Regions from separate parts of the Planococcus alkaliphilus genome, predicted to be linked through region 2. Evidence: riboswitches for the same ligand, from Rfam matches in the RefSeq annotation. Region 2 holds a riboswitch; the other holds the start of a gene.

Region 1 (6,022 bases), 1.3 Mb from region 2:
TTTCACTTAGCCCGGTATAAGAAGTTCAACTAATTTCCGCTTTCTCCAATGCAAATTTCTTTCCGTGATGATGGGCAGGCAGACGGTCGCCTTTTCCAAATAAGCTATCGCGCAATGTGCTCCCCTCATATTCGGTCCGCACTAAACCGCGCTCCCGTAAAATCGGCACCACCAACTCGATAAAATCTTCGAATGTTCCTGGGGTTATGGCATAGGCGATATTAAAGCCATCCACTCCAGCTTCTTCCACCCATTGCTCCAGAGTATCAGCCACTTGTTCGGCTGAACCGACTGTATAAGCGCTCATACCGCCGATTCCGACAAATTCCTTGATGTCCTCCACTGTCCATCTTTTCTCTGCATCAATTTTGGTGAAGTTTTCCAAAGCCGATTGGATGGAATCATTTTCGATGTATTCCAATTCCTGATCAGGCGCATAGCTCGACAAGTCAATTCCTGTCCATCCGCCGAATAAAGCAAGTGCCCCTTCGTGGCTGATGTGTTTTTTGTACTCTTCGTATTTTGCCCATGCCTCTTCTTCGGTCTTTCCGACAATTGGCGTCAGCATCGTCAAGATTTTCACTTCTTCACGAGAGCGCCCGGCAAGTTCTGCCTGCTTGCGCAATTTATCCACTGAACGTTTTGCCGCTTGAATGGTTGGCGCCCCAATAAAGACACATTCAGCATTCTGCCCTGCAAATTCCACCCCTTTTTTAGAAGCCCCTGCCTGATAGAGAACGGGAGTCCGCTGCGGTGAAGGTTCCGATAAATGAGCGCCCGGCACTTTGTAATAGTTGCCTTCGTGATTGATGTCATGGACTTTTTCAGGGTCTGCATAGATGCTGTTCGCTTTATCCAATACCACTGCATCCTCTTCCCAGCTTCCTTCCCAAAGCTTATAGCAGACTTCCAAATATTCTGCCGCGATATTATAGCGTTCATCGTGTTTTACTTGGTCCTCTAAACCGATATTGAGTGCCGCACTTTTCAAATAGGAAGTGACAATGTTCCATCCGACGCGCCCATTCGTCAAATGGTCCAATGTCGACATTCTGCGGGCAAATGTATAAGGATGTTCATGAGTCGTCGAAGCGGTAACGCCGAAGCCCAAATGTTTTGTCACTGCGGACATCAATGGCACCACTAAAGCAGGATCATTAACCGGAGATTGGGCGCCTTGCCGAACAGCCGCATCTCGTGAACCTTTGTACACATCGTAAGTTCCGAGTACATCCGCCAGGAAAATAGCATCAAAACCGCCGCGCTCCAAAAGCTTTGCCAACTCAATCCAATATTCGCTTGTCTTATAAGTATGAGACCGATCTTCTGGATGTGTCCATAAGCCTGGTGACTGATGGCCTGCACAGTTCATGTCAAAAGCATTCAAGTAGATCCTTTTCTCTGCCAATTGCTTCTCCTCCTTAAAAAATCTTATATTATGCGCTCGTCACCGGCTGCCTTTCGATAATCTCTAAGAAGTATTCCAGCTGCTTTTTCAGCCTCTGCTCAACTTCTGCTTCAATGATTGGCTGATGTGGATTCGTTTTATCAATTTGGCTGTCGACTAGGTAGATGCCTTTTAAACTCTGTCCTTTCAAGTTCGCAAGCAATGGTTTTAACGTATATTCAAGCGCCAATAAGTGAGCAGAACTTCCTCCCGTCATCAACGGCAAAACCGGAGTCGCTTGCAGAACATCTTGCGGCAAGAGATCGATCAATGCTTTCAATACACCTGAATAGGCTGCTTTGTAAACAGGCGATCCGACAATAACTCCCCGTGATTGGTGGAGTAATGTACTGATTTCAGCGATAGCCGGACTGCCGAAGCGCCCTTCGAACAAATCTTCCTGCGGAACGTCCCTCACGGAAATGTGGGCGACTGAAAATCCTTGTTTCTCTAATAATTCACCTAAATGTTTTAACACCAATTCAGATCTGGATTCCTTCGCAGGGCTTCCTGATAAAATCACAATTTCACTCATTTCATTCTCCCTTTCTGTTGAACCGTTTTTTTCAAAAATAAAAAATAGCCCCCTTTTCTCGATATCAAGAAAAGAAGGCTATTAAATCTAATAGGTTCTGTCCTTATCTCTCAAGAAAAAAATCTTCTTGCTGGAGTTAGCACCTTTCTGACAAAGTCAGAGGTTGCTGAAGCGTCAACGGGCCAGTCCCTCGGCTTCTCTGGATAAGTTTATTTAATTAATGCCTATCATAATGCTAGGAATTAAAAGTGTCAAGCATTAAATTTATTATTCTGACTTCTCGTTTTCATATAGAGCCAGATGCCAATTGCACCAAGGAGAACAACAATATAGCCGTACATTGAAATTTGATTGGCTGCCACAAAAGATTTAAAAGCGTCGTAATTCCCATTAAAATAATGGCCGATGCGAAGCATGGCAAAGCACCAAGGATAAATGCCGATGAAAGTCAGCGCTCCATACTTCCCAATTGGAGTCCTGCTCATGCCCGCCAGATAAGAAATGTAATTTCCGATGCCAAATGGACGTGAAATGGCAATGCTCCAAATGCCGTAGCGATGAAATAATATAGAAGCCTTCTTTAATCCTTTATCGAATTTTTTCTGAAAGAAGGTTTGAAGTTTATTGCCCAGGAAATAAGGAATTAAACTTGCGACACTATAGGCCACTGCCAAGCCGGCTGATAACAAGGCAGTGGCTGCAAGGCTATGATTCAACAATCCGCCGTAAGCAATCACAAGGGCCACTCCGGGAAACGGCATAGACGATCCTTCTAAAAACATCACACTGAATAAGCCCAGCATCCCTAAACTTTCAAGAAAAGCCAGTATCCCTTCAACCATACCGCTCACTCTCCAGTCGCTTAATTGCCCACTAAAATCTTTTCGATTTCCCGGTAAATCTCATCCGAGTTCTTCAGGTTCAAAGAACTTTTATAAGCTTTGACGCGTGTTCGAAATCGTTCAATGATTTCTTCATCCGCCAAGGTCTCATTTACAAAATCCATTAGCCGGCGCCCTTCAGGAACCGCAAACACCAGTTTTTCCTCCAGTAAATAAGCCAGATTGATTTCTTCCTGCCCTGGAAGAGCCGCTGGAATGAAAATCGGCAATTCTTTTCTTAGCGCTTCGCTGATAGTGACTCCTCCCGGTTTTGTCACAATAGCATCAGCTTCGTTGTACAACCTATTCATTATCTCCTTTGAAGAAATGTAAGGAATCGCATGGATGGCCGGATGGTTTAAACCGATGATTTTCTGCTGGAGTTTTTTGTTGGTTCCGCAAAGAACTTGAAAGCTCCATTTTTCGGCACTGATTTCTTCATCCAGTTGGTCCAAGACTTCGCTTAGTCCAGTGCTTCCTCCTGAAACTAAAACAGTTAATTGTTTTTTGGAACGATGATCTTTTTGATTGCTGAACTTTTCACTCACCGGTATGCCTGTTACAAAAACGCGGCTTTCGGGAATTCCATCGCTATGGCATAACGTTCCTTTAATCGCTTGGTTTGGTGCAAAATGATAATCGATGCACGCTCTTCCCCATACATCATTCACGAAAAAATCCGTATACACATTCAGGCAAGGGACTTTGCATTTCCCTTGTTTCTTCAGCTTATTGATGAACAGCGAAGGAAATCCATGCGTACAAATGATCAAGTCAGGTTTTTCCCTTTCTAAAATTTCGCTGACTTTTTTCATAAAAAGCCATTCATACGTTCTATGGCTCTTTTCTTTTGGCGATCTGTATGCAAATTGCCGATAAATCCATGCATAAGAGTTAGGCGCTCTCCGGATCCAATTCAAATACGCCTTAACTGTTGCCGATTCGATTTTTGCATTCCATTCACTCAACAAATCAATCTTTTTGCATTCAACTTCCGCTGAATGGCCTCCGATGAATTCACTCATCGCTTCTGCTACTTGATGATGGCCCGAAGGCATACTGTTCAGTAAGGGAAATATCAATACTTTCTTCATATCAAAGCGCCTCCATCCATAACTGACTTTCTTTTTTATCTATCTTTGGAGAACTTAAACGCGGATAGTCTGCTAATGGTCCGCTGTAAACCAGTTCCAAGGACTGGGAACAGAATATATCTCTTGGCATCGTTAAACGCGGAGGCTTCGCAGAAATTCTGATGCCTCCTTCCCTCAGCACTTCCGCTACAAATTGAGAACAGAAAAACGAATTTTCGCATCCAAGCCCGCGTTTTACCACCACTCCGAACAATCCCGTTAAATTATACTTATAACGGTCACGGTCCTGTTCCATAGCAGAAACGAAGTTTTTCATCGCTCCAAACCCCTCAGCATCAACCGAGCATTTGAATACCGCGCATTGCGCTCGCTGAAATAAGTGATTGCCCATTTCTTCTTTTACAAAGCCGCCGTTAAAAGCATTCTCCGCATTTTTCCGTCCAAAACTATAGACTTCGGCCAAGTCAGAACTAAACGCTAACGAAACGTGACTGTAAGGATGGCGCGTATACGTTTTGATCAATTTTGATAAGGATGTTTTCGTGTCTGTAAAAAGAATGTAGACTTCCATTGCCGCATCTCCTCTACTGCTGCCTTCTGCAGCACCGGTTAATAAGTTAACTTAAGTTTAGCTCCACAGAAAAAACGGAGCATCGGGCGCAGGACTTTTCCTTTACAGGACTTGAGACGTAGTTGGATATAAGCCGTTGTTACATTTAGCCAAATAAAAAAAGATGCATTTCTGCATCTCTCGCTTCAGCCTTCCCATTGCACTTTTGTGGAATAAACCAATTTCTCACCGATAAAAATCAAACATTTCGATTCCAGGCAATGGATGCCGATTGAAACTTTGATATTTTCCGTTTCGCCGTCTTCATTTTTTAGCTTTCCGAACAGCCGTGAACCGAATGCAAATCCAATAAATTCATCCTGCAATACTCCATCGACGTAAAGCTTTTGGCTGCCTAAGTTTTTCTCAACCCGTATATTATGCAATTTGTATCGGATTTTCCAAACATCGTACATCTCTTCGCCTCCGCTTCTATTCTTTAAAGACAGTATACCATCAAAAGTTCAGATAACTGAAAACAGCCCGCTTTCACCATCAAGTGAGAACGGGCTGCCATTTCTTATGCTTCTACTTCTGCTTCTTGTTTTCTAATGTCTCTTTTTCCTTCAGTTTCCGCTACATAAACTGCACATGCCGCATCTCCTGAAATATTGATAGCTGTTCTCGTCATATCCAACAAACGGTCAATTCCGATCACTAAGCCGATTCCCGCTACCGGAAGACCCACGCTGCTCAATACCATCGCAAGCATAATGAGGCCAACTCCCGGAACTCCAGCTGTACCGATACTTGCAAGAACCGCCGTCAGAACAACCGTTGCCAGTTCAATAGCCGTCAAATCAATGCCATAAGCTTGAGCGATGAACATTGTCGCCACCCCTTGCATAATCGCGGTGCCATCCATGTTGATGGTGGCGCCAAGCGGCTGTACGAATGAACTGATCGACTTTGGAACGCCCAATTCTTTTTGGGCGACTTCCATCGAAACCGGCAAAGTGGCTGTACTGCTTGACGTACTGAATGCGACTGTCATAGCAGGCGCGAACTTCTTGAAAAACCAAATTGGATTTTTCTTAGCCAAAAAGGCGATGGTCCCGCCATATGTGATGGCCGCATGGATTGCTAATGCTGCCAGTATAACCAGCATGTAAGCTCCCATCGCTTTCATCGCTGAAAATCCTTGCGACCCGACAGCAGTTGCAATCAATGCAAATGTACCGTACGGAGCGAACTTCATCACGAGTCCGACCAAATACATCATCACTTCATTGCCCTGCTCCATCAATTTAAGCAAACCAGAAGTTTTTTCTTTTAACGCCGTTAAAGCCAAACCAACAAATACAGCAAAAACAATAATTTGCAGCATATTGCCTTCCGTCAACGCAGCTAACGGATTGGATGGGATAATATTCAATAAAGTATCGACTACTGATGGTGCTTCTTCAGATTCAAAAGACGCCCCTTCTAAATCAAAATCGCCAGCAAGCCCTGGTT
Region 2 (6,022 bases):
TTGAACATCTTAATGGTTGCGATTGCGTTTGTCCTGATTTACATCTCCCGGTACAAAAAACGCGGCCTACTCGCTGCCATTGGCCTGGGCGTTCTTCGGAATCTACGGTTCGTATAGAAGCGGGCGCGTCGATCCGGAACTCTCGACGGCTATTCAGGGGCTTCTGATTGCGGGCATCGTGATTTTCTTGATCGCAGCGATATGGAGATTTATCAAAAATGGAAATGCGCTGTTCTTAAGACATGCGCGTTAAAGGCAGTAAGCACATAAAACAGGCTTAAGATTTTTCTTATGCCTGTTTTTTTATTGTCCGCCTTCCGAGAAAAAAAGAGTTCGTTTAGCTGAATTTGCAGCGGGTAAATAAAGGAATGTATTTCATTTAAAACCACTAACAAAAAGAGGTGTCTATCCATGAAAAACGAAGTGACGATAAAGAATAAACTTGGGCTCGGGACTGCGCCGCTTGGCAATATGTTCAGAGAAGTTCCGGAAGATGAAGCGATGGAGACCATCCGCTCAGCCTGGGATGAAGGAATCCGGTATTTTGATACAGCGCCGTTCTACGGAGCGGGGCTCGCTGAGTTGCGGCTAGGTGAAGTTTTATCTTCCTATAACCGAGATGAATTTCTCTTAAGTTCGAAAGTCGGCCGGATTATTCTCGATGAAAAAGAAGAAAAAGAAGGGCTGTTTGAAGATGGCCGGAAAAATAAAATCGATACAGATTATACGGAAGACGGCACGTTGAAATCGATTGAAGACAGCTTGAAGCGCTTGAAAACGGACCGCCTTGATATGATTTTCGTCCACGATCTGTCCCCGGACTTTTTAGGGGATGAATGGATTACGAAATTCGACGAAGCGCGCCATGGCGCTTTTAAAGTACTGGACCGTCTTCGTGATGAAGGGGTCATTAAAGCGTGGGGGCTTGGCGTCAATACAACGACTCCAATTGAAGTGGCGCTTGAACTGGAAGAAGCTCATCCTGATTTGAGTTTATCAGCGACTCAATACACCATTCTGCAGCATGAACGGGCTCTTGAACGCATGATGCCGCTGGCGCTTGAAAAAGACGGCGGACTTATCATCGGCGGCTCCTTCAATTCAGGTGCGCTGTTTGGCGGAGATTATTTCGATTACAAAGAAATCACGCCCGAACAAAAAAAGAAAGTCGAGCGCTTTACGGAAATCACTAAAAATCACGGCGTTAACTTAAAAGATGCCGCGATCCAATTTTCAACAGCGCATCCTGCTGTTAAAGCGGTAGTGACAGGTTCGACAAGACCGGATCGCATCAAAGAAGACATGAAGGCATTGAAAGCGGTTATTCCATCAGCCTTCTGGCAAGAGCTGCTTGAAGCGAAGCTGATTTCTGCAAAAGCCGTATTGCCGAAATAAGCACCAGCCACGAAAATAGTAGAAGAAATCCAAAATGGCGCCCGCCCATTTTGGATTTCTTTTGTTCATGCAGAATCTCCTATTCCGCGAGCTAGAATTCTTGTAGTCCACATGAGCCTATGCTAATTTGGATAAATGAGCCAAAAGAAAAGGGGAATATAATAGATGAAACCAGAATTCAATGCTTTATTCGAAGAAATCAAATTGCCGAATGGGGTCGTGTTAAACGATCGTTTAGGCGTTGCACCAATGACAACATACTCAGGAAATCCGGATGGTACGGTATCGGACGAAGAATTGCTTTACTACCGCCGCCGCTCGAATATCGGCAGCTTGTTCATCACTGCCTGCATCGCTGTTTCAGAGAATGGCATCGCATTCCCGGGGCAATTCATCGCGTTCAAGGAAGACCTGATCATGCCGCGTTTGAAGCAATTGGCCGCTGAAATGAAAACTAACGGCAATAAAGCCATTCTGCAAATGCAGCACGGTGGACGCCAAGGGCAGCCGGAACTGATTGAAGCAAATGAAACGGTAGCACCAAGTTCAGTTGGGGGAACGCCTGAAAAAGCAGCACCCCGTGAATTGACAGCTGAAGAAATTACGAACATTATCGGTGACTTCGGCGAAACGACGCGCCGTGCAATCGAAGCTGGTTTTGACGGCGTGGAAATCCACGGAGCGAATACGTATTTGCTTCAGCAATTTGTCTCGGAAGCGACCAATCGCCGCGAAGACGAATGGGGCGGAAGCTTTGAGAACCGTTTGAAATTCCCGCTCGCTGTTCTAGCAGAAGTGAAGCGCGTAGCGGCAGAATTCGCAAATGAAGAATTTATCGTCGGCTACCGGTTGTCTCCAGAAGAATACAGCGATTTGGGCGTTGGCTACACGATCGAAGAAACAAAAGTTCTGACTGAGAAGTTGATCGAAGGCGGCATCCACTACTTGCACGTATCATTGATGGATTATAAAAAACGTCCGCATAATGAAGCGATTGAAGGGACAATCGTGGAGATTCTGTCTAAGCAAATCGCAGGTCGCGCAGCGTTTGTCGTTGTCGGAAACGTAAGAAAACCGGAAGACGCCGTTGCAGCACTTAAAGAAGGCGCGGATATTGTCGTGATGGGCCGCCAAGCATTGGTTGATCCGGAATGGACGGAAAAAGTGAAACAAGGAAAAGAAGACGAGATTTTCCACAGTGTTCCAAAAGAGCGCAAAGGCAAGCTCGATATCCCGGGACCGCTTTGGCAGTTGATGTCGATGTACAAAATGGTCGAAATCGAAGAAGAAGTGAACGTTTAATTTTCGATATCTTTCAAAACAAGAGGCAAGCGCCATTTTTCAGCGCTTGCCTCTTTTATTTATTTTCCGAAAATCTCTTCAGATATTTCGACGATATAGCGAAGCTTGTCCCATTGCTGCTGTTCAGTGAGGATATTGCCGTGGTGGGTTGAGGCAAATCCACATTGCGGACTGATGCATAGCTGCTCAAGCGGAACATATTTGGCCGCTTCTGCTACACGTGCTTTAATGATTTCTTTGTTTTCGAGTTCGCCGTTTTTCGAAGTAAAGACACCAAGCACCACTTTTGGCCCGCCAGCAGGAATATGTTCAAGCGGTTGGAAACTGCCGGAGCGGTCGTCATCGTATTCCAGAAAGAAGCCGTCCACTTGTTCTTTGGCGAATAGGGTCGGTGCGATCAGCGCATAGCTTCCTTCGAATGCCCAGTCGGATTGGTAGTTGCCTCGGCATAGATGGGTCGTTACGGTAAGGTCTTCCGGTTTGCCTTCAAGGACGCCGTTTGCGACGCGAAGTGCAAGGTCGATTAAGTATTCGCGGCTATACTGGCCGTCGTTGAACGGGATATCCGGAGATGATAAGCCGGCAATATAGACATCGTCAATTTGAATATAACGGGCGCCTAAATCATAGAACGTTTTAAAAGCATCGCGGTAAGCTTGGATTACGTCTGTCGCGTAGTCTTCAAGATCCGGATAAATTGCTTCGTCGCGGATGCCTTCATTGAAGAATTGGTTCGGACTTGGAATCGTCAGTTTCGGAACTGCACGGCCACCGACAATTTCTTTGAACTCGGTAAAGTCTTTGATAAAAGGATGATTGTCGTTAAAGGAAATTTTGCCGATATTCCGCACGTCATACGCTTCCGTTTCGACATTTTTGAATCGGTAGCCCGTTTCCGGCGTATAGCCTTCAAAACCGTTGATATGGGCCATGAAATCAGTGTGCCAGAATGTTCGGCGGAATTCGCCATCAGTCACGGCCTTTAAACCGACTTCAATTTGTTTGTCGACGATGCGTTTGATTTCAGTCGTTTCCACTTCCCGCAGCTGTTCCGCTGTGATAATGCCTTCTTTAAATTCTTTTCGTGCTTGATGGATGCTGTCCGGACGGAGGAGGCTGCCGACGTGATCTGCTTTGAACGGAGCATTAACTAAAGTTTTCGGTGTTTCGGTAATTGGGTTTGTCATGTGGAATTCCTGCTTTCTGTTTTTAGTTTGGGTCAAGCTTGTTTTACAGGGCTATCATGCAAATGAAAAAGAGCCCTCTTCAATAAAGAAGAAAGCTCCCGCCAGGAAATCTGTTCTTCTCATCTTCTAGGCTCTCGCCTATTGGAATTAGCACCTTGCCCGTGGGCGGTTGCTGAGACATCGTAGGGCCAAATCCCTCCGTCTCTCTTGATAAGAAATCGATTATTCAGTTTGTTGTGATTTGATGTTTATAACTATAGGCCAGTTCGGAAGGAAATGCAAGGATATTTGGAAAAATTATTTTTCTAAATGGATGAAGCGAACATCAGCAGAGCATGAGGCGTCTAAAAAATGCTGCCTGTAACCACCCGGTTATACTACAATAAGTGGAGAGAAAGAAGAAAAAGAGGGAATCGAAGATGGAGAAACAAACGGCATTCTTTAAAATAAAATGGAAGTATCTATTGGTCTTCGTCATTGCGTTTGCAGTCAGTGGAGGCATTGGGTTTTTACAATCCCCGACATATAGTTCTACAACCGATAATCAAAAAAAGCAGGAAAAGCTCGAAGCGTCCACTAAAGAATTAGCATTAAAAGTGGAAGCGTTGGAAGCAGCGAACAGCGAGTCTGATGAAAAAATCAATGAATTGAAAGCGCAACTGAAAAAAATGGAACCACCTTCGCAGCAGCAGGCAGTCGCCCGCGCAAAGAACTTCTTAAAATACTCGCCTTTTTCAGAGAGCGGGTTGATTGACCAACTAATGGTTGGGGGCTATAGCGAGGAAGATGCCGCATATGCAGTAGATTCCATAGAACCTAAAAAATAGACGCTGAGCTCCCGGTTTTTAGGGAGTTTAGCGTCTTTTATGAGGAGAGGATTAATGGATATCCCGTTTTTTAAAGTTTCCGCCTCGGACTTCAGCAACGTCATAAACTGCAACGAATGCGTTTTTGTCGATTTCGTAGATGATTTCTTTCATTTTGCTGTCTTCAAGGCGGTTGATGATGCAAGTGATTTCTTTATATTGATCGTTTGTATAAGCACCTTTTACCAAGCTGTAAGTGGCATTTCGGCCAAGGCGGTCGTAAATCGTCTGCACAAGAAGATCGGGTTCTTGCGAAATGATTTTATACGTTTTCGAGCCGCTAAATCCTTCTTCAACCAAATGAATGACTTTAGAAGCAATGAAATAAGCGATTCCGGAAAGAAAAGCTCCTTGCAATCCGAAAACGAACGACACGACGATAAAGACAAATAAATTTAAGAATAAGATCATGTCACTCGTACCGAACGGCAATTTACGCGAAAGCAGCACAGCGAGCATGTCAATTCCATCTAAAGCGCCGCCGTTGCGCAAAGCAAGGCCCATCCCGAAACCGATGATGATTCCTCCGATAACTGTGACAAGCAGCGTATCGCCTTCGATGATCGTTGGAATGTGGTGCATGACAGTTGTCGCATAAGCTAAGGAAGCGATGCCGGTGATGGAGTAGATGGCAAAGCTTTTCCCGATCTGTTTATAGCCGAGATAGACAAATGGAATGTTGAGGACAGCGATCAGCAAGCCAAGCGGCAAACCGAATAATTGCGATCCAACGATGCTGAGGCCTGTGACGCCGCCATCTGAGACGTTATTTGGAATTAATACAGCTTCAAGTCCATAGGCTGTAATAAAGGCACCGATGATGATCGGCAATGCTTTTTTGATTATTTTCCCGATGCTTATTTTACGTTTTTCGGGTATTGCACTCATATACTATTCCTTCTTTCCAACAGTTTCTTGAATATTTTTTTACTCTAACTATTAAATATAAACTTTTTTATCCTTTTTTAACAGGATAAATGGAAAAAATCAGCACATGAAAAATCTTATTTGTACTAATATAATCAGAAAATTCTGTTTTATTTAAGGCGTTAGGCATGTATAATTGACCTGGGAAGTAGTTAGACTTTCTCCATATCTGAACACCTTGCTTCCTAAAATGAGGAAAATCCAGGGGAAGGGCGGAATGTTGATGATTGAGAATCTGTTTTATTCACAAGAAAATCACGGGCCATTTGAGATTTATGAGCTGGGGGATTTTGAGTTGGAAGAAGGTGGCCTGATTCCTAATTGCCAATTGGCGTATGCGACGCA

Evidence for each region. Region 2 has a riboswitch for S-adenosylmethionine ahead of AC2EXB_RS04040 (5-methyltetrahydropteroyltriglutamate--homocysteine S-methyltransferase). Riboswitches for the same ligand answer to the same signal wherever they lie in the genome.
Region 1: linked by a shared signal. The riboswitch ahead of ssuE (NADPH-dependent FMN reductase) and the one ahead of AC2EXB_RS04040 (5-methyltetrahydropteroyltriglutamate--homocysteine S-methyltransferase) in region 2 are both predicted to bind S-adenosylmethionine.

What each region holds. Positions count from the first base shown of each region.
Region 1 is NZ_CM168060.1:3,105,727-3,111,748, forward strand. It holds gene AC2EXB_RS16175 (LLM class flavin-dependent oxidoreductase) at 26-1,408, opposite strand; gene ssuE (NADPH-dependent FMN reductase) at 1,437-1,982, opposite strand; SAM riboswitch class I at 2,083-2,192, opposite strand; gene AC2EXB_RS16185 (DedA family protein) at 2,234-2,824, opposite strand; gene AC2EXB_RS16190 (MGDG synthase family glycosyltransferase) at 2,845-3,957, opposite strand; gene AC2EXB_RS16195 (hypothetical protein) at 3,959-4,528, opposite strand; gene AC2EXB_RS16200 (hypothetical protein) at 4,714-4,983, opposite strand; gene AC2EXB_RS16205 (dicarboxylate/amino acid:cation symporter) at 5,088-6,022, opposite strand, start outside.
Region 2 is NZ_CM168060.1:769,955-775,976, forward strand. It holds gene AC2EXB_RS04025 (hypothetical protein) at 1-117, shown strand, start outside; gene AC2EXB_RS04030 (aldo/keto reductase) at 412-1,395, shown strand; gene AC2EXB_RS04035 (NADH-dependent flavin oxidoreductase) at 1,561-2,697, shown strand; gene AC2EXB_RS04040 (5-methyltetrahydropteroyltriglutamate--homocysteine S-methyltransferase) at 2,757-3,884, opposite strand; SAM riboswitch class I at 4,001-4,101, opposite strand; gene AC2EXB_RS04045 (Ltp family lipoprotein) at 4,304-4,711, shown strand; gene AC2EXB_RS04050 (YitT family protein) at 4,763-5,638, opposite strand; gene AC2EXB_RS04055 (alpha/beta fold hydrolase) at 5,895-6,022, shown strand, end outside.